2 regions of the Nocardiopsis sp. NPDC006139 genome follow, and region 2 is predicted to be linked to the other one. Evidence: predicted binding sites of a transcription regulator. Region 2 holds the regulator's gene; the other holds the start of a gene.

Region 1 (10,531 bases), on a different contig from region 2:
AGCGTGGAGGGGAAGTGCTCCAGCGACTCCGCGATCTCGACCTGCGCCTCCTTCTGGACGCGGGCGCGCTCCAGCAGGGCCGGCAGGGAACCGATGTTGTGGGTGCCGAACACGACGTCGACCCAGGGGGCGCGCCGGACGATCTCACCGCGGTCCTTCTGCGCCAGGCAGCCGCCCACGGCGATCTGCATGCCGGGGTTGGCGTCCTTGACCGGGCGCAGGTGCCCGAGGTTGCCGTACAGGCGGTTGTCCGCGTTCTCCCGGACCGCACAGGTGTTGAAGACGACGATGTCCGCGGTGGTGTCCTCGGCTGCGCGCGCGTACCCAGCGTCCTCCAGCAGACCGGAGAGGCGCTCGGAGTCGTGGACGTTCATCTGGCAGCCGTAGGTCCGCACTTGGTAGGTACGACTCTGGCTCACGTCCTCAGGCTATCCGGTGTCGCGGACCGCCCAAGGCCGCCGCGGACGGGGGTCACTCTCCGCACCCCGCCCCCCGGAACCGGTTTAGTGACCGGCCGAACGGATATCGGACACATGAACTGCGAGAAAGGTGCTGTCTTCTGATGACCGAACAATGCGGCCTCCAGAACGGCTGGAAACGATTCCAGTACAGTGAGTGACGAAACGCGTACCTACGCTCCGTCCGCATAACGGTTTCATCGATCACGCCGTAACAAGTCAGCCACTCCGTTTGCGGCCCACGTTTTTAGTGATGACACCGCAACATCGACCCACTAGGTTCCGACCATGACCTCAACTCCTCTCGTCGTGCTGGAGAACGTCAACAAGCACTTCGGCGACCTGCACGTGCTCCGCGACATCAATCTGACGGTTAACTCCGGCGAGGTGGTAGTCGTCATCGGGCCGTCCGGTTCCGGCAAGTCGACACTGTGCCGCACGATCAACCGCCTGGAGACGATCGACTCCGGCGTGATCACCCTCGACGAACAGCCGCTCCCGGCCGAGGGCCGCGCGCTCGCGCGCCTGCGCAGCGACGTGGGCATGGTGTTCCAGTCCTTCAACCTGTTCGCGCACAAGACCGTGTTGCAGAACGTGACGCTGGGACCCATGAAGGTGCTGCGCAAGCCCAAGGGCGAGGCCGAGGCCCGCGGCATGGAACTGCTGGAGCGGGTCCGTATCGGCAACCAGGCCCACAAGTACCCGGCGCAGCTGTCCGGCGGACAGCAGCAGCGCGTGGCCATCGCCCGTGCCCTGGCGATGAATCCGAAGGTCATCCTCTTCGACGAGCCGACCTCCGCCCTGGACCCGGAGATGGTCCAGGAGGTCCTCGACGTCATGACCGACCTCGCGAGCGAGGGCATGACCATGGTCGTGGTCACCCACGAGATGGGATTCGCCCGCCGCGCCGCCAACCGGGTCGTGTTCATGGCCGACGGCGAGATCGTCGAGGAGAACACGCCCGACGAGTTCTTCACCAACCCGCAGTCGGAGCGGGCCCAGGACTTCCTCTCGAAGATCCTGACCCACTAGCAGTCCCCCGGCCCACCGGGCCATGAGCTTCGCACGCATCTCAAGGAAGAGGTATCCCCAATGCGAGTCCGTCGCATCAGCACCGCTCTGGGCAGCGCCGCGGCCCTGGCGCTCGCCCTCACCGCCTGTGGCACCGCCGAGGTCGGCGGCGAGGGCGGCGAAGGCGGCGGCGAGGGCAACGGCGGTGGCGACACCATCACCATCGGTGTCAAGTACGACCAGCCGGGCCTGGGCCTGGACGAGGGCGGCACCCCCGTCGGCTTCGACGTGGACGTCGCCACCTACGTCGCCGGCGAGCTCGGCTACACCCCGGACCAGATCGAGTGGACCGAGGCCGCCTCCGCCAACCGCGAGTCCTTCCTCCAGCAGGGCACCGTCGACCTGATCTTCGCCACCTACTCGATCACCGACGAGCGCCGCCAGGTCGTGGACTTCGGCGGCCCGTACTACATCGCCCAGCAGGACATCCTGACCCAGGCCGACAACACCGACATCAACGGCCCCGAGGACCTCGAGGGCAAGACCCTGTGCTCGGCCTCCGGCTCCCGCTCGGCCAACAACATCGTCGACTCCGAGGAGGACGGCGGCCTGGGCGTCGACGCCCAGCTGCGCGAGGCCGGCAACTACTCCGAGTGCCTGGAGCTGCTCGGCAACGGCACCGTCGACGCGGTGACCACCGACAACACCATCCTCGCGGGCTTCGCCGCCCAGAACCCGGGCGAGTACCGGATGGTCAACAACCCGTTCGGCGAGGAGAAGTACGGCGTCGGCATGCCCGAGGGCTCCACCGAGCTCTGCGAGCAGGTCAACGCGGCCATCACCAAGATGTGGGAGGAGGGCGCGGCCACCGAGTACCTGGAGTCGGCCTTCGGTGAGACCGACTTCGCCTTCGAGGAGACCCAGCCCGCGCTCGACACCTGCGAGTAAGTCCGCCATCTGACCCCGTCCGGGAGGTGGGGCCGGGACGTCCCGGCGCCACCTCCCGGCCCTTGACCGGCTGGGACCCATGGAAGCCTTTCTCAGCAATATCGACAGGGTTGTCGACGGTTTCTCATGGACCGTCCGGCTCACCCTCCTCAGCGCCCTGTTCTCGTTCATCCTGGGCATCCTGCTCACCGCGATGCGGGTCTCCCCCGTCCCGCTGCTGCGCGGCCTGTCCACCGCCTACGTGGAAGGTGTCCGGAACACCCCGTTGACCCTGGTGCTGCTCTTCTGCGGCCTGGGCCTCAACAGCGCCCTGGGGCTGAGCTTCAGCGACACCGTCGCCCTTGACGTGTTCTGGTGGGCGGTCATCGGACTGTCCGCCTACACCTCCTGCTTCGTCTCCGAATCGCTGCGGTCGGGTATCAACACCATCCCGCTCGGACAGGTCGAAGCAGCCCGTTCCCTGGGTCTGACCTTCACCCAGAACCTCCGCCTGATCGTCATCCCCCAGGCACTGCGCACCGTCGTGGGCCCGCTGGGCAGTGTGCTCATCGCGCTCACCAAGAACACGACCGTCGCCTCCGTTGCGGGGCTGGGCGTCCAGGAGGCGTCCCGGCAGATGAAGCTCATGTTCGACCAGGGCATCGCGCCGGTCCTGCCGACCTTCGTCGGGTTCGCGATCGGCTTCCTGATCCTGACCCTGCCGACGGGTTACTTCTTCGGCTGGCTGTCCAAGCGCGTGGCGGTGGTCCGATGAGCGCCCAGACCTCGGTCCTCTTCGACGCCCCCGGCCCCCGCGCACGGCGGCGCAACGTCATCTACACGGTCCTGACCGTGCTCCTGGCCCTGGTCGGCCTGGCCGTCCTGTACCTGGGGTTCAACCGGACCCTGACCGACCGGGAGGGCCCGCTGTTCTCGGCGGCCACCTGGGCGGTCAACCCGGACGGCCAGTGGGCGGCCGACATGTGGGAGCCGTTCCTGCGGCCCGACACGTGGACCGGCTACGTCATCCCCGGTCTGCAGAACACCCTGACCGCGGCGCTGACCGCGTCGGTGCTGGCCGTCGTGTTCGGCCTGGTCTTCGGTATCGGCCGGCTGTCCGAGCACGCCTGGATCCGCATCCCCGCCGGGGCCGTCGTGGAGTTCTTCCGCGGCATCCCGCTGCTGATGCTGATCTTCTTCACCATGGCGCTGCCGATCGTCGCCTGGCAGGTGTTCGACATCCCGACCGGCACCTTCCAGGTGACCGCGCTGGCCGCGGTCGTCACCGGCCTGACCCTGTACAACGGGTCGGTGCTGGCGGAGGTGTTCCGGGCGGGCATCCTGGCGGTGCCCAAGGGCCAGTCCGAGGCCGCCCAGGCCATCGGCATGACCCGGACGCAGACGATGTGGCAGATCCTGATCCCGCAGGCGATCACGTCGATGATGCCGGCGATCGTCGCCCAGCTGGTGGTCCTGCTCAAGGACTCCGCGCTCGGCTACATCGTCGCCTTCCCGGAGCTGCTGCGCAGCTTCACGCTGCTGGCGACCCGGGAGAGCAACGTGATCCCGGCGGCGATCATCTGCGCGATCATCTACATCATCATCAACATCGCCCTGAGCCGGCTGGCGATCTGGCTGGAGCGCCGCAACGCACGGCGCGGCCGCGTCTCGGCCCGGCCCACCGCGGCCGGCGGCGCCCCGGCCGCGGTCGACGCCACCGGGACGGCCGCCGGTGCGGCCGCCTCGGAGGGCCCCTCCGAGGGGCCCGACGGCACGGCGGGGCCCAAGAAGCCCTAGTCCCCGGCACCCGTTCGACGGCCCCGTCCACCCCGTGGACGGGGCCGTCGGCGTTCCCGCCCCGGCGGGGCGGGCGGACCCTCACAAGACGGATACGGGATCCGGCGGGACTGCACACGCGGCCCCGCGAGGACTAAGGTCGACATGTCATCGGATACACCCCACGACCCATCCTGAGCGGGATATGTCTGAACTGTCGAGCCACGGCTCCTGGCCATCGCCCATCAGCGCCGCCGACGTCGCCCGTGGGGTGCGCGCCCTCGCCTTCCCCTCCGTGGTGGGCGACGAGGTGTGGTGGGAGGAGAGCCGGCCCGAGGAGGGCCGCCGGACCATCATGCGGCGCGGCGCCGACGGCACCCTGACCGAGCTGCTGGCCGCCCCGTGGAGCGTGGGCAGCCGCGTGCACGAGTACGGGGGCCGGGCCTTCCGCCCCGTGCCCCGGCGCGACGACAAGGCGCTGGTGCGCATGGGCGTCGTCTTCGTCAACTCCCCCGACCAGCGCCTGTACCTGCTGGAGCACGGCGCCGCCGCGCCGGTCCCGCTCACCCCCGAACCGGACGGGCCCGCGGCGCTGCGCTACGCGGAGCCGACGCTGGGGCCCGACGGCCGCAGCGTCCTGTGCGTGCGCGAGCAGCACTCCCAGGGCACGGTGCGGCGGTCGATCGTGTCGGTGCCGCTGTCGGGCCGGGGCGCCTCCGACCCGTCCGCCGTGCGCGAGATCGTCTCGGGCGCCGACTTCTACGCCTCCCCCACCCCCTCCCCCGACGGGACCAGGCTGGCGTACGTGCGGTGGAACCACCCCAAGATGCCCTGGGACGGCACCGAGCTGCGGATGGGCCTGTTCGACGGGGACGGGCTGACCGGCGAGTACACGCTCAAGGGCTCCTCGGAGGAGTCGGTGGTCTCCCCGGTGTGGATCGACGACACCTCCCTGTACGCGGCCTCGGACTGGCCGGGCTTCTGGAACCTGTACCAGGTGGGGCTCACCGGCCCGGCGATCGCGCTGTACCCGGCCGAGGAGGAGTTCCACTCCCCGCCGGGGCGACTGGGCGACCGGTCGTTCTGCGTGCTGGACTCGGGGAAGGTGGTGGCGCTGCACGGCGACGCCGACATGGTGCCGGGCGTGTACGACCCCGACACCCTGGACCTGGCCCCGGTGGACACCGACCTGACGTCGTGGTCGATGCTCGACACCGACGGGCGCACCGTCGTGGGCGTGGCGGCCTCGCCGACCGTCCCGCAGTCGCTGGTCCGGCTGGACCCGGCCACCGGGCGGGTGGAGGTGCTGCGCGGGTCGATGGAGTCGGTCCCCGACACCGCCTACCTGCCGGTGCCCCGCAAGGCCACGTTCCCGGGCCGCTACGGGGCCCCGGTGCACGCCAACGTCTACCCGCCCACCCACCCGGAGCACACGGCGGCGGGGCCCGCGCCGTACGCGGTGTGGGTGCACGGCGGCCCGGTGTCGCACGCCACGACCGCGTTCGACCCCTTCAAGGCGTACTTCACCAGCCGGGGCATCGGCGTGGTGGACGTCAACTACGGCGGGTCCACCGGGTACGGGCGCTCCTACCGCAAGCGCCTGCACAAGGAGTGGGGCGTGGTGGACGTCGAGGACGTCACCGCCGTGGCCCGGGCCCTGGTGGAGCGGGGCGAGGCCGACCCCGAGCGGCTGGCGGTGCGCGGGCCGAGCGCGGGCGGGTACACGGCGCTGGTGGCGGTCACCGGGGACGTGTTCGCCTGCGGGGTGTCCTACTTCGGGGTGACCGACCTGCTGGGGCTGGTGCGCACCACCCACGACTTCGAGTCGCGGTTCCTGGACACGCTGGTGGGCCTGCTGCCGGGGTTCGTGGAGCGCTACCGGGAGCGGTCGCCGATCAACCTGGCCTCGGAGATCGACGTGCCGGTGCTGCTGCTCCAGGGCCTGGACGACCCGGTGGTGACCCCGGACCAGGCGTTCGCCATGGCGACGGCGCTGGGCGGGCGGAAGGTGCCGTACGCGCTGGTGGAGTTCGAGGGCGAGGCGCACGGGTTCACCGGGGAGAAGGCGCGCAGGGAGTCGCTGGAGGCCGAGCTGGCGCTGTACGCGCGGGTGTTCGGGTTCGCGTCGGACGCGCCGCCGCTGGAGCTCGCCACCGAGCCGCCCGCCCCGCGCCCCGAACCGGAGCCCGAACCCGAACCGGTCCAGGCCCCGCCGGACGGCGCGGCCGCCGCGGAGGCCCCCGGCGGGGAGCCCGCCCCGGAGCCGGACGCCGCGGCACCGGTCGCCGAGCCGGCCGCCCGGACCCCCGAGGCCTGACCGCTCAGTCGGTCGGGACGCCGATGCGCAGCCGGTTGCCGTCGGGGTCGCGCAGTTCCAGCTCGCGGCCCCACGGCGCCTCCTCCACCGGGACGCCGAACTCGGCGGCCACGGCGTCGATGTCGTTCAGCCGCAGGTAGACCAGGGTGTCCGGCCGCGCGTCCCCCTCGTGCTCCGACAGGAACAGCCGGACCCGCCCCCGGTGCACCTCGACGAACGCCGGGAACCCCGGCTCGAACCGGTGCTCCCAGCCGAACGCGAACCCCAGCCGCGCGTACCACCGCACCGCCGCCTCCGCGTCGGCCACCCGCAGGATCGGGACGGCCTCCTCGGTCATGTCGCATCCTCCGTCACGGTGTACTCCCACTCCGGCCGCCACCGCCGCGGCACGTCCACCGGGGTGAGGCTCACTCCGGGAAGTCCGGGTCGAGGTCGAGGCCCTCGGCCTCCAGTTCCTCGCGGACGATCCGGTAGGACAGGCCGCCGCCGTAGCCCTTGCGGGCCAGGACGCCCAGGGCGCGGCGGACGCGGGTCTCACGCTCGCGGCCGCGGCTGCCGGAGAGGCTGCGCCGGGCCAGGGCCCGGGCGGCGGCCGCCTCCTCCTCGTCGCCGAGTTCGGCGACCGCGTCGCGCACGGTCTCCTCGGCCACGCCGCGGGTGCGCAGCTCACGGGTGAGCGCGGCACGGGACAGCCCCCGGCCGTGGTGGCGCGAGCTCACCCAGGCGCGGGAGAAGACGGCGTCATCGACCAGTCCGGCCCGCGTGCACTCCTCCATGACCGCGGCCACGACCTCTTCCTCGTGGCCGCGGCGGAGCAGGCCGGCCTCCAGCTGCGCGGCGGTGCGCGGCTTGTGCGCGAGCATCCGCAGGGCCAGGGTGCGGGCCCTGTTCAGTGCCTTCTCCCCGCCGGACGACGGCGCGGCGTCGGGGCCGTCGCCGTCCGGCGGGGTGTCGGCCTCACGCATCCGTCGCGGGCGCCTTGACGGTGGTGGTCTTGGCCGGGGCCTTCTTGGCGGGGGCCTTGTCGGCCGCCGCCGGAGCCGCGGCGGGGGCCGCCTTGTCCGCAGGGGCCTTGTCGGCGGCCGCGGCCTTGGGGTCCTCCGGACCCGAGGCGCTGTCGTCGCCGGTGGAGACGCCCAGCTTCTCCTTGATCTTCTTCTCGACCTCGTTGGCGATGTCGGAGTTGTCGCGCAGGAAGTTGCGCGCGTTCTCCTTGCCCTGGCCGAGCTGGGTGCCGTCGTAGGTGTACCAGGCGCCCGACTTGCGCACGATGCCGTGCTCCACGCCCAGGTCGATGAGGCTGCCCTCGCGGGAGACGCCCACCCCGTACAGGATGTCGAACTCGGCCTGCTTGAAGGGCGGCGCGACCTTGTTCTTGACGACCTTGACGCGGGTGCGGTTGCCGACCGCGTCGGTGCCGTCCTTGAGGGTCTCGATGCGGCGCACGTCCAGGCGCACCGACGAGTAGAACTTCAGCGCCCGGCCACCGCTGGTGGTCTCCGGGGAGCCGAACATCACGCCGACCTTCTCGCGGAGCTGGTTGATGAAGATCGCGGTGGTGCCGGTCTGGTTGAGCGCGCCGGCGATCTTGCGCAGCGCCTGCGACATGAGCCGGGCCTGCAGGCCGACGTGGCTGTCGCCCATCTCGCCCTCGATCTCGGCGCGGGGCACCAGGGCCGCCACGGAGTCGATGACGATGATGGAGACGGCGCCGGAGCGGATCAGCATGTCGACGATCTCCAGCGCCTGCTCGCCGGTGTCCGGCTGGGACAGCAGCAGGTTGTCGGTGTCGACGCCGATCTTCTTGGCGTACTCGGGGTCCAGCGCGTGCTCGGCGTCGACGAACGCGGCGATGCCGCCCATCCGCTGCGCGTTGGCCACCGCGTGCAGCGCGACGGTGGTCTTACCGCTGGACTCGGGGCCGTACACCTCGATGATCCGGCCGCGCGGGATGCCGCCGATGCCCAGCGCCACGTCGAGGGCGATCGCCCCGGTGGGGATGGCCTCGATGGGCGGACGGTCGTCGTCGCCCAGGCGCATGACGGAGCCCTTGCCGAACTGCCGCTCGATCTGCGCGAGGGCGGTTTCGAGAGCCTTCTCTCGGTCTCCAGATGCCACGGGATACCCCTGTTGGGTCGATGCCTTCTTCTTCATGATGCGCACGACGCTACGCGGTCGGTCCGACAATCGCGATGTCCGGCGTCGGCCTGTGGAAAACCCAGCCTACCCGAACCCCTGTTCGATTTCCGTTCGAACGCGCGAACGCGTCCCCCCTCTTCTCCCCTGTGGTCAGCGCGCCGCGGCCGGGAGGTCGAACGCGTCGCAGACGGCCCGCCAGACCTCCTTGGCCGCGACCCCGTCGGCGAGCGCCCCCTCGACGGTGCGCGAGCCCAGCCCCTCGATCACGTAGTCCTTGGCCAGGCTCTGCGCGTACGCCTCGCCGAACTGCTCGTACATGTTGTGCCAGAAAACAGTCAGTCTCATCGGCCCCAGTATCGTCGATCCCCCGCTCCGGTGTCGGCCGTCGTCCACAGGCCGCCTCCCCGGAATCGTCGCCCCCGGGGTGCAGACTTAACGGATGACACCGTCCTTCTTCGGGCCCGCCACCCGGGCCTGGTTCGAACGCGCCTTCCCCGGCGGACCGACCCCGGCCCAGGAGGGCGCCTGGGCGTCGGTCGCGGGCGGGAAGGACACCCTCGTGGTGGCCCCGACCGGGTCGGGCAAGACGCTGGCGGCGTTCCTGTGGTCGCTGGACCGCCTGCTCTCCTCCCCCGTCCCCGAGGACCCGGCCCGCCGGTGCCGGGTGCTGTACGTCTCGCCCCTCAAGGCGCTGGCCGTGGACGTGGAGCGCAACCTGCGCGTCCCGCTGGCGGGTATCTCCGCGGCCGCCGCGGAGTCGGGCGCCCCGGTGTCCCCCGTGTCGGTGGGCGTGCGCACCGGCGACACCCCGGCGGACGAGCGGCGGCGAATGGCCACCCGGCCGCCGGACATCCTCATCACCACCCCCGAGTCGCTGTTCCTGGTGCTGACCTCGCGGGCCCGCGAGGGGCTGGCCGGGGTGGAGACGGTGATCGTGGACGAGGTGCACGCCCTGGCGGGCACCAAGCGCGGCGCCCACCTGGCCCTGAGCCTGGAGCGGCTGGAGGAGCTGGTGGACCGGCGCACCCTGCGGATCGGCCTGTCGGCGACGGTGCGCCCGGCGGAGACGGTCGCGGAGTTCCTGGGCGGCGCCGCGATCGTGGCGCCGCCGGACGCACCGCACCTGGACCTGAGCGTGGCGGTGCCGGTGTTCGACATGGAGGAGCCCCACCTGCCCCCGCCGCCCCGGGCCCTGGGCCCCGGGGACCCGGAGGAGACCGGCGCGGAGGTGGAGCCGCTGGAGGCCCCCGGCCCCCCGGTCCCGGCGGACGCCTCCCCCGCGGGCGCCCCTCCGGCCGCGGGCCCCCCGGCCGGCGCCGGCTCGCTGTGGCCGCACCTGGAGCGCCGGGTGCTGGACCTGGTGGAGGAGCACCGGTCCACCATCGTGTTCACCAACGGCCGGCGGACCGCGGAGCGGCTGTGCGCCCGCCTCAACGACCTGTACGCCGAGCGCCACGGCGCCGACCTGCCGCCCGCGGAGGTGCCCGCGCTCGTCATCGCCCAGTCCGGGAGCAGCCGGGGCGCCGCGCCGGTCATCGCCCGCACCCACCACGGGTCGATGTCCAAGGCCGAACGGGCGGTGGTCGAGGACGACCTCAAGGCGGGGCGGCTGCGCTGCGTGGTGGCCACCTCCAGCCTGGAGCTGGGTGTGGACATGGGCGCGGTGGACCTGGTGGTGCAGGTGGCCGCGCCCCCGTCGGTGGCGTCCGGGCTCCAGCGGGTGGGGCGGGCCGGGCACCAGGTGGGCGGCACCTCGCGCGGGGTGTTCCTCCCGGCGTTCCGGGGCGACCTGCTCACGACGGCGGTGGCGGTGGAGCGGATGCGCGCGGGCGACATCGAGCCGCTGCGCATGCCCCGGTCGCCGCTGGACGTGCTGGCCCAGCAGATCGTCGCGATGGTCGCG
Region 2 (10,531 bases):
GACCAGGGTGTCCCCGGTCAGGCACCCCGTGGGCGCGAGGAGGCTCGCCTGGGCGTTGCGCCAGCCGTGGCGTTCGCCGGTCTCCAGGCAGTCGGCCCAGGCGCGGGTGGCGGCGGCGTGGATCGGCTCCTCCAGGGCGCCGACGGTGCGCAGGGCGCCGTTGGCGGCGGCGTGCTTGCGCATGACCCGGATGTGGGACGCCTCGTTGCGCCGGTAGCCCTCGTAGGGGCCCACCACACCGGCCAGCTCGGCGCTGCGCCGGTAGGCGACGCCGGTCATCAGCGAGGTGATCGCGGCGGCGACGGCGCGCCCGCCCTCGGAGTCGTAGGCGTGGCCGGTGGCCATGAGCAGGGCGCCGAGGTTGGCGTAGCCGATGCCGAGCTGGCGGTAGGCGCGGGTGGTCTCGGCGATCTTCTCTGTGGGGAAGTCGGCGAACGTGATGGAGATGTCCATCGCGGTGATGACCAGCTCCGTCAGCCGGGTGAACCCCTCGACGTCGAACGTGCCGTCCTCGCGCAGGAACGCGAGCAGGTTGACCGACGCCAGGTTGCAGGACGAATCGTCCAAATGGAGGTATTCCGAGCACGGGTTGCTGGCGGTGATGCGTCCGGACTCGGGGGTGGTGTGCCAGTCCTGGATGGTGTCGTCGTACTGGACGCCCGGGTCGGCGCACTCCCAGGCGGCCTCGGCCATGCGGTGGAACAGGGCCTTGGCGTCGACCTCGTCGACGACCTCGCCGGTGGTGCGGGCGACCAGGCCGAAGCGCCCGCCGTCCTCGACGGCGCGCATGAACGCGTCGGAGACCCGCACCGAGTTGTTGGCGTTCTGGTACTGGACGCTGGCCATGTCGGCGCCGCCCAGGTCCATGTCGAACCCGGCGTCGCGCAGCGCCCGGATCTTGCGCTCCTCGTGCGCCTTGGTGTCGATGAACTCCCCGATGTCGGGGTGGTCGACGTCGAGCACCACCATCTTGGCGGCCCGCCGGGTGGCCCCGCCGGACTTGATGGTGCCCGCGGAGGCGTCGGCGCCGCGCATGAACGACACGGGCCCCGAGGCGCTGCCCCCGGAGGAGAGCAGTTCCCTGCTGGAGCGGATCCGGGAGAGGTTGACCCCCGCCCCCGAGCCGCCCTTGAAGATGATCCCCTCCTCCTTGTACCAGTCGAGGATCGACTCCATGGTGTCGTCGACCGACAGGATGAAGCAGGCGCTCACCTGGGCCTTCGCGCGGGTTCCGACATTGAACCAGACGGGTGAGTTGAAGCTGAAGAGCTGGTGGGCGAGCGCGTACTTGAGTTCGTGGTCGAAGACCTCGGCGTCGGCCTCGCCGGCGAAGTACCCGTGCTCGCGGCCGGTGCGGGTGTAGACGCCGACGACCCGGTCGATGAGCTGCTTGAGGCTCCACTCCCGTTCCGGGGTGCCGAGCGCGCCCCGGAAGTATTTCCCGGCGACGATCTGTGTGGCGTTCATCGACCAGGTCGAGGGGAACTCGACCCCGCGCTGTTCGAAGTTCACCGTTCCGTCGCGCCAGTTCGTCATGACGACGTCCCGGCGCTCCCATTCCAGGGTGTCGTAGGGATGAACGCCTTCGGTGGTGAAGATCCGCGGGATCTTCAGCCCCTTGCGCCTCCCCTTGCCCTTGCGTCCCGTCGATCCGCTGGTGGTTTCCGTCATGGCGGAGTCCCCCGAAGATAGGGCGCGGGCGCGGCCCGCGCGCGGAACCGTCGCTCGGGGGCGTTCCCTCGGCGCCCCCGGGGAGCGGTGCGTCAGGCCGTAGTGTCGGCCTCTTCCTTGGCCCGGGCCTCGGCCTCGCGGTCGCTGCGCAGGCTGGCGATCTCGGCCTCGAAGTCGGCGAGGCTCTCGAAACCGCGGTAGACACTGGCGAAGTGCAGGTAGGCGACCTCGTCGAGGTCGCGCATGGGGCCCAGGATGGCCAGGCCGATCTCGTGGGCCGGGACCTCCGCGACGCCGCGGCCGCGGATCTCCTCCTCGACCTGCTGGCCGAGCTTGGCCAGCGCGTCCTCGGAGACCGGGCGGCCCTGGCAGGCCCGGCGGACCCCGGCGATGATCTTGGTCCGGCTGAAGGGCTCGGTGACGCCGGAGCGCTTGGCGACCATCAGCAGGACGGTCTCCTGTGTGGTGAAACGGCGTTCGCAGGCAGGACAGGAACGGCGGCGGCGGATGGCCGCGCCGTCGTCGGTGGACCTGCTGTCGATCACCCGGGTGTCCGGATGGCGGCAGAACGGACAGTGCATCCCGGCTCACCTGCTTCCCTCGCCGAACTGACAACCCTGGGTCTACTTAACCACAACTCCTGGGCCGACGCCTCAAACAGCGACACCAGATGTTGTGGTCGAACCTAGTCGGAGGGTCGGACGAACCGCAACTTTCGCGCGCCCCGCGTGTCACAGCCGCGCGCCGCCCAGGATATCGCCGCGAATCCCCTTCCACGGCGCGGCTCGGGGTTTTCGGTCGAGCCCTTGCCCGGGGGTGATCCGCCCCGCATCCCCCCGTTCTCGAACCCGACGGCACATCTTCCGCCATTCCGGGGGCGACGCGACGTGAACACGTGTACACACGTAAGTGAGGCCGGAAAAGCGCCGCGGAAAATCCTCTCGGCAATTGCCCACAGGCCTCGAACGCTTGTTTGATATCACCGTGCGCAACGACTAACGTTGGCCTTGATTTCACGCCGGTTTCGCCATCACGTGGACACAGGGTCCGGAGCGGTCGCAGACCGGTGGTGGCCAGTCGTGCAAGCAGGCCCTGACCGAACCGATGCCGAGGAGGCCGGCCGTGCCGGAGGAGAATCCCGGACCCCTGGATTCCGCAACCACCACCGTTCTCGCGCCCGTGGGCGAGGCGGGCGCGCCCGAGGAGGCGCCCAAGCTCACCGCCCGCCAGCAGAGCGTCCTGAACTGTATCCAGCGGTACCTGCGCGAGCGCGGCTACCCGCCGTCGATCAGGGAGATCGGGGAGTCGGTCGGCCTGTCCAGCCCCTCCAGCGTCGCGCACCAGCTCAAGGTGCTCCAGCGCAAGGGGTACCTGTACCGCGACCAGAACCGGCCGCGGGCCGTGGAGCTGCGCCAGCCGGGCCGCCCCGGGGTGCGCGCGCTGGTCGCCGCCGAGGAGTCCGACCCGGCGCACGCCGCCCGGGTGCCCCTGGTGGGGCGGATCGCCGCGGGCGGCCCCATCCTGGCCGAGGAGTCGGTGGAGGACGTGCTGTCGCTGCCGCGGCAGCTGGTCGGCGAGGGCCGGCTGTTCATGCTCACCGTGGTCGGCGACTCGATGACCGACGCCGCCATCACCGACGGGGACATGGTGGTGGTCCGCCAGCAGCCGGACGCCGAGAACGGGGACATCGTCGCGGCGCTGCTGGACGAGGAGGCCACGGTCAAGGTGCTGCGCCGCACCGAGGACGGGCACGTGTGGCTGATGCCGCGCAACGACGCCTACGAGCCGATCAACGGCGACGCGGCCACCATCCTGGGCAAGGTCGTCACCGTGATGCGCCGCGTCTGAGCGGTACGCCCCCGGTCGTCCCCCGGCCGGTCCGCCCCGCCGGGCGGCGCCGGGCGCGGGTCCGCGGGCGGTACGGGACATGTCGCACCCGTGCGGGGCCACGGGTGCGACCGGCGGGCCGCCGCGGCGGCGGCCGGTGGCCGTCCCGGACACGGGTGGCGGCCCCCGCCGCTCCGGGCCGCCCGGGGCATCGGGCGTCCTCCCGGGCGCCTAGGCTATGGGGGTGTTCGCTTCCCTCGTCTTCCCGCGTGTCCGAGGGCGCGCCGTGGCGGTCGCCGCGGCCGCGGCCCTGCTGTCGACCTCCGCCTGCGCTCCGGCCGAGGAGGAGGCCGCCCCGCCGCCCGGGGTGGCGGGTTCCGAGCGGGAGCTGAGCTTCACCGTGGACGGGATCGAGGTGTTCGCCACCCTCACCCTGCCCGCGGACACGTCCGGCCCGGTACCGGGCGCGCTGATCGTCTCGGGCAGCGGCCCCACCGACCGCGACGGCAACGCCGACATGCGCCCCGACGCGAACACCAACCTCAACTTCGCCCGCCTCCTGGCCGAGTCGGGGGTGGCCTCCCTGCGCTACGACAAGCTCGGCAGCGGCGAGACCGGACTGGGCGGCCTCGACCCGGACGCCCCGGTGGACCCGGACGTGTTCGACGCCCAGATGGCCGCGGCCTACGAGGCGCTGGTGGGGCAGAGCGAGGTGGACCCGGCCCGCACCGCGGTGGTCGGGCACAGCGAGGGCTCCCTCTACGCGCTGCGCGCCCACACCCTGGTGGACGCCGCACCGGCCCTGGTGCTGGCCGCCCCGGTGGGCGACCGCTACCTGGACGTGCTGGACCGCCAGCTCACCGAGCAGGTGCGCGCGGTCGAGGCGGCGGGGCAGCTCACCGAGACGGAGGCGGTGACCATGCTCTCCGACGCCCGCGCCGGTCGGGCCGCGGTGCGCGGCGGCCGGGAGGTCCCCGACGACCTCACCGGCGTCGTCGGCACCCTGTACTCGCCGCAGAACACCGGGTTCCTGGCCCGGATGGACCGGATGGACCCGGTGGAGCTGGCCGCGGAACTGCCCGAGGACACCCCCGTCCTGGTGCTGTGGGGCGAGGCCGACGCCCAGATCACCGGCGAGGAGGTGGACCGGCTGATGACCGGCCTGCCCGAGGCCGAGCGGGTGGACATCCCCGACGCCGACCACATCTTCCGCGTCTACGAGGACGGGCCGGGGGCGACGGTGCTGGACGCCGAGCGCCCCTTCGCCCCACAGGTCGCCCCGGCGCTGGCGGAATTCGTCGACACCGCCTGGTGACCGGCGGCGGACCGCGGTGACGGCGCGTCCGTCGCCGCGGCCCGATCCGCCGGGGCGGGTCAGTCGCCCTCGGCGGTGATCTCCTCGGGAAGGGCGTCCACGGTGGCGCGGGCGATCTCCTCGGCGCCGGCGGAGAGGCGCTCCTCGTCGGCGGGTTCGCGGCCGTCGTACCCGGCGGCGGCCGAGTAGCAGTTCTCCAGGTAGAGGTTGGACACCCGCACCGCCACGCAGGAGGTGGTGTAACCGGTCTCGTCGAGCCAGGTCACCGCCTCCTCCCCCAGGTCGTCGACCGGGGAGGTGCTCTGGGCCCCGGTGGTCTCGGCGAAGTTCTCCCGCGCGGTGACCACCCCGCCCGGGTTGGGCGCGGCCACCATGACGAGGGTGGCGGTGGCGGGGACGGAGTCGCCGTCGCCGCCGGGTGTGGCCCAGCGGCACTGCCAGCCCTGGCCGAAGGGGTCGGCGGCGCCGCCGACGGGCTCCTCCAGGGTGAGCTCGCGCTCGGGCACCCGGGCGTCCAGGGCCTCGGTCTCGCCGACCTCGCAGCCGGGGGCCGCGTCGTACACGCCGGTCTCGGGGTCCTCGCGGGTCAGCACGTACCAGGCGGCGCCGCCCGCGGCGGAGAGCAGCAGGAGGGCGAGGGCGACCACGCCGGCGGTGGCGCAGCCCCGGCTCTGCGGCTGGCTGGAGGGCACGGTCTCGGGCGGCTGCCCGGGGGGCATCACAGGGAGGCTCCGATCCGTTCGGCGAAGGCGACCGCGGTGGCCCGGCCCTCGTCGGGGGAGACGGGTTCGCCGCCGGTGACGGCCGTGTAGGAGACCCGGACCAGCAGGTTGTCGGCCCAGAAGGCGAGCTCGGTGTCGCCGGAGCCGCCGCGCCACACCAGGCCCCGGCCGGTGGACAGGTCCACGGTCTCAGCGGCGTCGGGGGCCAGCGCGGCGGCGGCCGCGCTCACCCGGTCCTCACCGGAGACGGGCTCCTCGGCGGTGGAGTCCGTGAACAGGGCGGAGTACTCCACCCGCAGGACGCCCTGGCGGGGGGTGTCGGAGGTCCCGGCGGAGGTCCACCGGCACACGGTGCCCTCGCCTCCGGTGAGCGGCCCGCGCTCGGCGAGGTCGCGGACCGCGCCGGGCAGGTGCTCGTCGAGCAGTTCTCCGAGGTCGCCGCAGTCGGGCGCGGCGGTGTGGACGTCCCCGGGGTGGGGTCGGTCCGGGTCGTCCTGTGCGGCCCACAGGCCGCCGCCGATCGCCAACGCGGACACCACCACCGCGCCCGCCGCGATCACACCCGCCCGTGCGAGGGGACCCAACCGGTCACCGCCTCCCTGTCCGGCCGCCGATCGACCGAGGTGCGACGGCGGCCGCGGGTCGCGGCCGCCGTCGCGGTGGTCAGCCGACGACGATGTTCACCAGTTTCGGCGCGCGCACGATCACCTTGCGGATCTGCTTGTCGCCGATGAAGCCCTGCGCCTTCTCTGACGCCAGCGCGAGCCTTTCCAGTTCGGCCGGGTCGATGTCGGGCGCAACGGACAGCTTGTCACGGACCTTGCTCTGCACCTGCACGACACAGGTCACGGTCTCCTGGACCAGCAGGGAGGGGTCGGCCTCGGGCCAGTTCCCGACGGCGACGGTGCCGGTGTGGCCCAGCCGCTCCCAGCCCTCCTCCGCCACGTAGGGGGCGAACAGGGACAGGGCGACGGCCACGAACTCCGCGGCCTCGCGCACCGCCGGGTCGGCGGCGCCGGGGCCGGAGTCGATGGCCTTGCGGGCGGCGGAGACCAGTTCCATGACGCGGGCGATGGCCACGTTGAACCGCTTGGCCTCGATCAGGTTGGTGACCTGGTCGATGGCGTGGTGGGTGGCGCGGCGCAGCTCGATGTCGCCGGCGGCCGGGTCGGCGCCGGGCTTGGATGCGGCACCGGCCTCGTTCATCACCCGGTAGGCCCGGTTGAGGAACTTCTGGGCGGCGACGACGGACACGTCGGCCCAGTCGACGTCCTCCTCGGGCGGGCTGGCGAACAGCATGGTCAGCCGGACCGCGTCGACGCCGTAGGCGTCGATCTCCTTGCCCAGGTCGACGCCGTTGCCCAGGGACTTGGACATGGCCCGGCCCTGGTTGATGACCTGGCCCTGGTTGGTCAGGCGGCGGAACGGCTCGGTGAAGGACACCATGCCCATGTCGTGCAGGACCTTGGTGAAGAAGCGCGCGTACATCAGGTGCAGCGTCGCGTGCTCCTTGCCGCCGATGTAGTGGTCGACGGGGCCCCACTCGTTGACCAGGTCGGAGTCGAAGGGCGCGGTGTCCAGGTGCGGCGAGATGTAGCGCAGGAAGTACCAGGACGAGTCCACGAAGGTGTCCATGGTGTCGGTGTCGCGCTGGGCGGGGCCGCCGCAGGACGGGCAGTCGACGTTGACCCAGTCGGTGGCGGAGGCCAGCGGGGACACGCCCTTGGGGGCCAGCTCGGCGCCCTTGAGCTCGGGCAGGGTGACGGGCAGCTGCTCGTCGGGGACGGGCACCTGGCCGCAGGCGGGGCAGTGGATGATCGGGATGGGCGTGCCCCAGTAGCGCTGGCGGGACAGCAGCCAGTCGCGCAGGCGGTAGTTGACGGTGCCGCGGCCGGTGCCGCGCTCCTCCAGGACGCCGATGATGCGCTCGATGGCCTCGGCCTTGGACAGGCCGTCCAGGGGGCCGGAGTCGCGCAGGCTGCCCTCGCCGGTGGTGGCGACGCCGGTCTCTGCGGGGTCGGGCTCGCCGGTCTCGACGACGACGCGCACGGGCAGGCCGAAGGCCAGGGCGAAGTCCAGGTCGCGCTGGTCGTGGGCGGGGACGGCCATGATGGCGCCGTGGCCGTAGTCGGCCAGGACGTAGTCGGCGGCCCAGACGGGCATGCGCTCGCCGTTGACCGGGTTCACCGCGTAGCGGCCCAGGAAGACGCCGGTCTTGGGGCGCTCGGTGGTCTGGCGCTCGATGTCGGAGAGCTTGGCGACCTCGGAGCGGTAGGCCTCGAAGGCCTCGCGCTGCTCGGGGGCGCACAGCTCGTCGGCCAGGTCGGCGTCGGCGGCCACCACGAAGAAGGTGGCGCCGTACAGGGTGTCGGGCCGGGTCGTGAAGACGGTGACCGGCTCCTCGCGCCCCTCGATGGCGAAGTCGACGTCCGCGCCGGTGGAGCGGCCGATCCAGTTGCGCTGCATGGCCAGGATCTCGTCCGGCCAGTTGCCGCCCTCCAGCTGGTCCATGTCGTCCAGCAGGCGCTGCGCGTAGTCGGTGATCTTGAAGTACCACTGGTTCAGGCTGCGGCGCACGACCTCGGTGCCGCAGCGCTCACAGCGCCCCTGGACGACCTGCTCGTTGGCCAGCACGGTCTGGTCCTTGGGGCACCAGTTGACCTGGCCGTCCTTGCGGTAGGCCAGCCCGCGGTCGAAGAACCGGGTGAACAGCCACTGGTTCCACTTGTAGTACTCGGGGTCGCTGGTGTGGATGCGCCGGGACCAGTCGACGGCGATGCCGTAGCGGCGGAAGGAGGCCGCCTGGGTCTCGATGTTGGCGTAGGTCCACGCGGCGGGGTGCGAGTCGTTCTTGATGGCGGCGTTCTCGGCGGGCAGGCCGAAGGAGTCCCAGCCGACGGGGTGCAGCACGTTGTCGCCGCGCTGGAAGCGGTAGCGGCCGATCACGTCGCCGATGGCGTAGGCCTCGGCGTGGCCCATGTGCAGGTCGCCGGAGGGGTAGGCGAACATGTCGACGATGTAGGAGCGGGGGCGGGTGTCGCCGGGGTCCTCGTCGGCCTGGAACGGGAGCTCGGCGGCCCAGCGCGCCTGCCACTTGTCCTGGAGGGCGCGGGCGTCGTAGGTGTCGCCCGTCGTCTGGTCGCCGTCTACCGCTGTCATCGCTGCTTGTTCCCTCGGGTTCGGTCGTACATGGGATCCGCGGACCAACATGCGAGATCCGTTCCCCCTCAGGTTATCGGCTGGGGGACCGGGACGCGGACGGGTTTCCCCGCCTGTGGACGGCGCCCCCGGACCGGCCGCGGCACCCCGCATTCGTCACGGTGCGTCACCTGACATTGCGTGAGATTACGGACCTCCTTCCCCTCCACACCGACTGTCCGGTTTGTTACTCTTCCGTCAACTCAGTCGTGAGAGTGGCGCAGAACACGCGACCCGGATCACACCCGGGTCCCGTTCCCTTGTCGTCCCTGGACACATCTGCCTGCGGGAGGCCCCATGCTCAACCTGTCCGTGGTCCTGGAGGACGGTGCCAGATCCGTCCCGGAGAAGGACTGCCTGGTCTTCGGCGATCTGCGCCTGAACTACGCGATCACCAACATGATCGCCAACCAGGTGGCCAACCTCCTCGTCTCCCGGGGCATCCGGCCCGGCGACCGGGTGGCCCTGGCCAGCCCCAACGTGCCGTACTTCCCCTTCGTCTACTACGGAGCGCTCAAGGCGGGCGCGGTGGTCGTCCCCCTCAACGTCCTGCTCACGCCGCGTGAGATCGCCTACCACCTGGAGGACTCCGGCGCCAAGGCGATCTTCGCGTTCACCGGCACCCCGGAGCTGCCGTTGGGCGAGCGCGCCTTCGAGGCGTTCGGCCAGGTGGACACCTGCGAGACCTACATCGACCTGCCCGCCGTCCCGGGGGCGACCGAGTCCGCCATCGAGGGCGCCCAGACCCTGTGGAAGGCCCTGGAGGGGCAGCCCGGCGAGTTCGAGACCGTCCAGGCCAGCTCCGACGACACGGCCGTCATCATCTACACCAGCGGCACCACCGGCAAGCCCAAGGGCGCCGAGCTGAGCCACAACAACCTGATGATGAACGCGGTCGTCTCCTCCAGCCTGGTCAACCCCCACCCGGACGGCCGCGACGTGGCCCTGGTGGTGCTGCCGCTGTTCCACATCTTCGGCCAGACCGTCATGCTCAACGCGGCCCTCTACCGGCACGCGACCCTGGTGCTGATGCCGCGGTTCGACGGCGACGAGGCCCTGCGCCTGATGGAGAAGGAGGGCGTCACCGGCTTCGCGGGCGTGCCCACCATGTACTGGGGCCTGCTCAACGCCGTGCGCTCCGCCGGCGAGGGGAAGTACGACATCAAGGCGATCGCGGACAACATCGTCGACGCGGTCTCCGGCGGCGCGGCGCTGCCCGCCCAGCTCGCCCAGGACTTCCAGGACACCTTCGGCGTCGGCATCAAGGAGGGCTACGGCCTGTCCGAGACCTCCCCGGTGGCGTCCTTCAACAACCCCAACGTCAAGGCCAAGACCGGCTCGATCGGCAAGCCGGTGTGGGGTGTGGAGATGAAGCTGATCGACCCGGAGTGGAACGAGGTCGTCAAGACCGGCGACGAGGACCCGGTCGGCGAGATCGCCATCCGCGGCCACCTGGTGATGAAGGGCTACCACAACCGGCCCGAGGTCAACGCCGAGGTGATCAGGGACGGCTGGTTCCGCACCGGCGACATCGCCCGCCGCGACGACGAGGGCTTCTACTTCATCATCGACCGCTCCAAGGACATGATCATCCGCGGCGGGTACAACGTGTACCCGCGCGAGGTCGAGGAGGTCCTGATGGGGCACGAGGCGGTCAGCCTCGCGGCGGTCGTCGGCGTCCCGCACGACACCCACGGCGAGGAGATCAAGGCGTTCGTGATCCTCAAGGAGGGCGCCGGGCTCACCGCCGAGGAGCTGACCGGGTGGGCCAGGGAGCGCCTGGCGGCGTACAAGTACC

The links. The regulator LexA, encoded in region 2, represses DNA repair genes until DNA is damaged. The targets are predictions, from matches to a motif close to TCGAACANNTGTTCGA.
Region 1: recA (recombinase RecA) is a predicted target of LexA. The motif match lies at 8,717-8,732, and genes of this name have one in related genera.

The regions. Positions count from the first base shown of each region.
Region 1 is NZ_JBEXTT010000006.1:46,606-57,136, reverse strand. Features, by position in the region: gene miaB (tRNA (N6-isopentenyl adenosine(37)-C2)-methylthiotransferase MiaB) at 1-395, opposite strand, end outside; gene ABZ249_RS09590 (amino acid ABC transporter ATP-binding protein) at 747-1,490, shown strand; gene ABZ249_RS09585 (glutamate ABC transporter substrate-binding protein) at 1,551-2,417, shown strand; gene ABZ249_RS09580 (amino acid ABC transporter permease) at 2,497-3,171, shown strand; gene ABZ249_RS09575 (amino acid ABC transporter permease) at 3,168-4,193, shown strand; gene ABZ249_RS09570 (prolyl oligopeptidase family serine peptidase) at 4,378-6,489, shown strand; gene ABZ249_RS09565 (glyoxalase superfamily protein) at 6,494-6,826, opposite strand; gene ABZ249_RS09560 (regulatory protein RecX) at 6,897-7,454, opposite strand; gene recA (recombinase RecA) at 7,447-8,607, opposite strand; gene ABZ249_RS09550 (DUF3046 domain-containing protein) at 8,779-8,973, opposite strand; gene ABZ249_RS09545 (DEAD/DEAH box helicase) at 9,068-10,531, shown strand, end outside.
Region 2 is NZ_JBEXTT010000023.1:88,318-98,848, forward strand. Features, by position in the region: gene ABZ249_RS26205 (vitamin B12-dependent ribonucleotide reductase) at 1-1,671, opposite strand, end outside; gene nrdR (transcriptional regulator NrdR) at 1,764-2,252, opposite strand; gene lexA (transcriptional repressor LexA) at 2,794-3,519, shown strand; gene ABZ249_RS26220 (alpha/beta hydrolase) at 3,743-4,813, shown strand; gene ABZ249_RS26225 (hypothetical protein) at 4,873-5,532, opposite strand; gene ABZ249_RS26230 (hypothetical protein) at 5,532-6,119, opposite strand; gene leuS (leucine--tRNA ligase) at 6,199-8,694, opposite strand; gene ABZ249_RS26240 (long-chain fatty acid--CoA ligase) at 9,031-10,531, shown strand, end outside.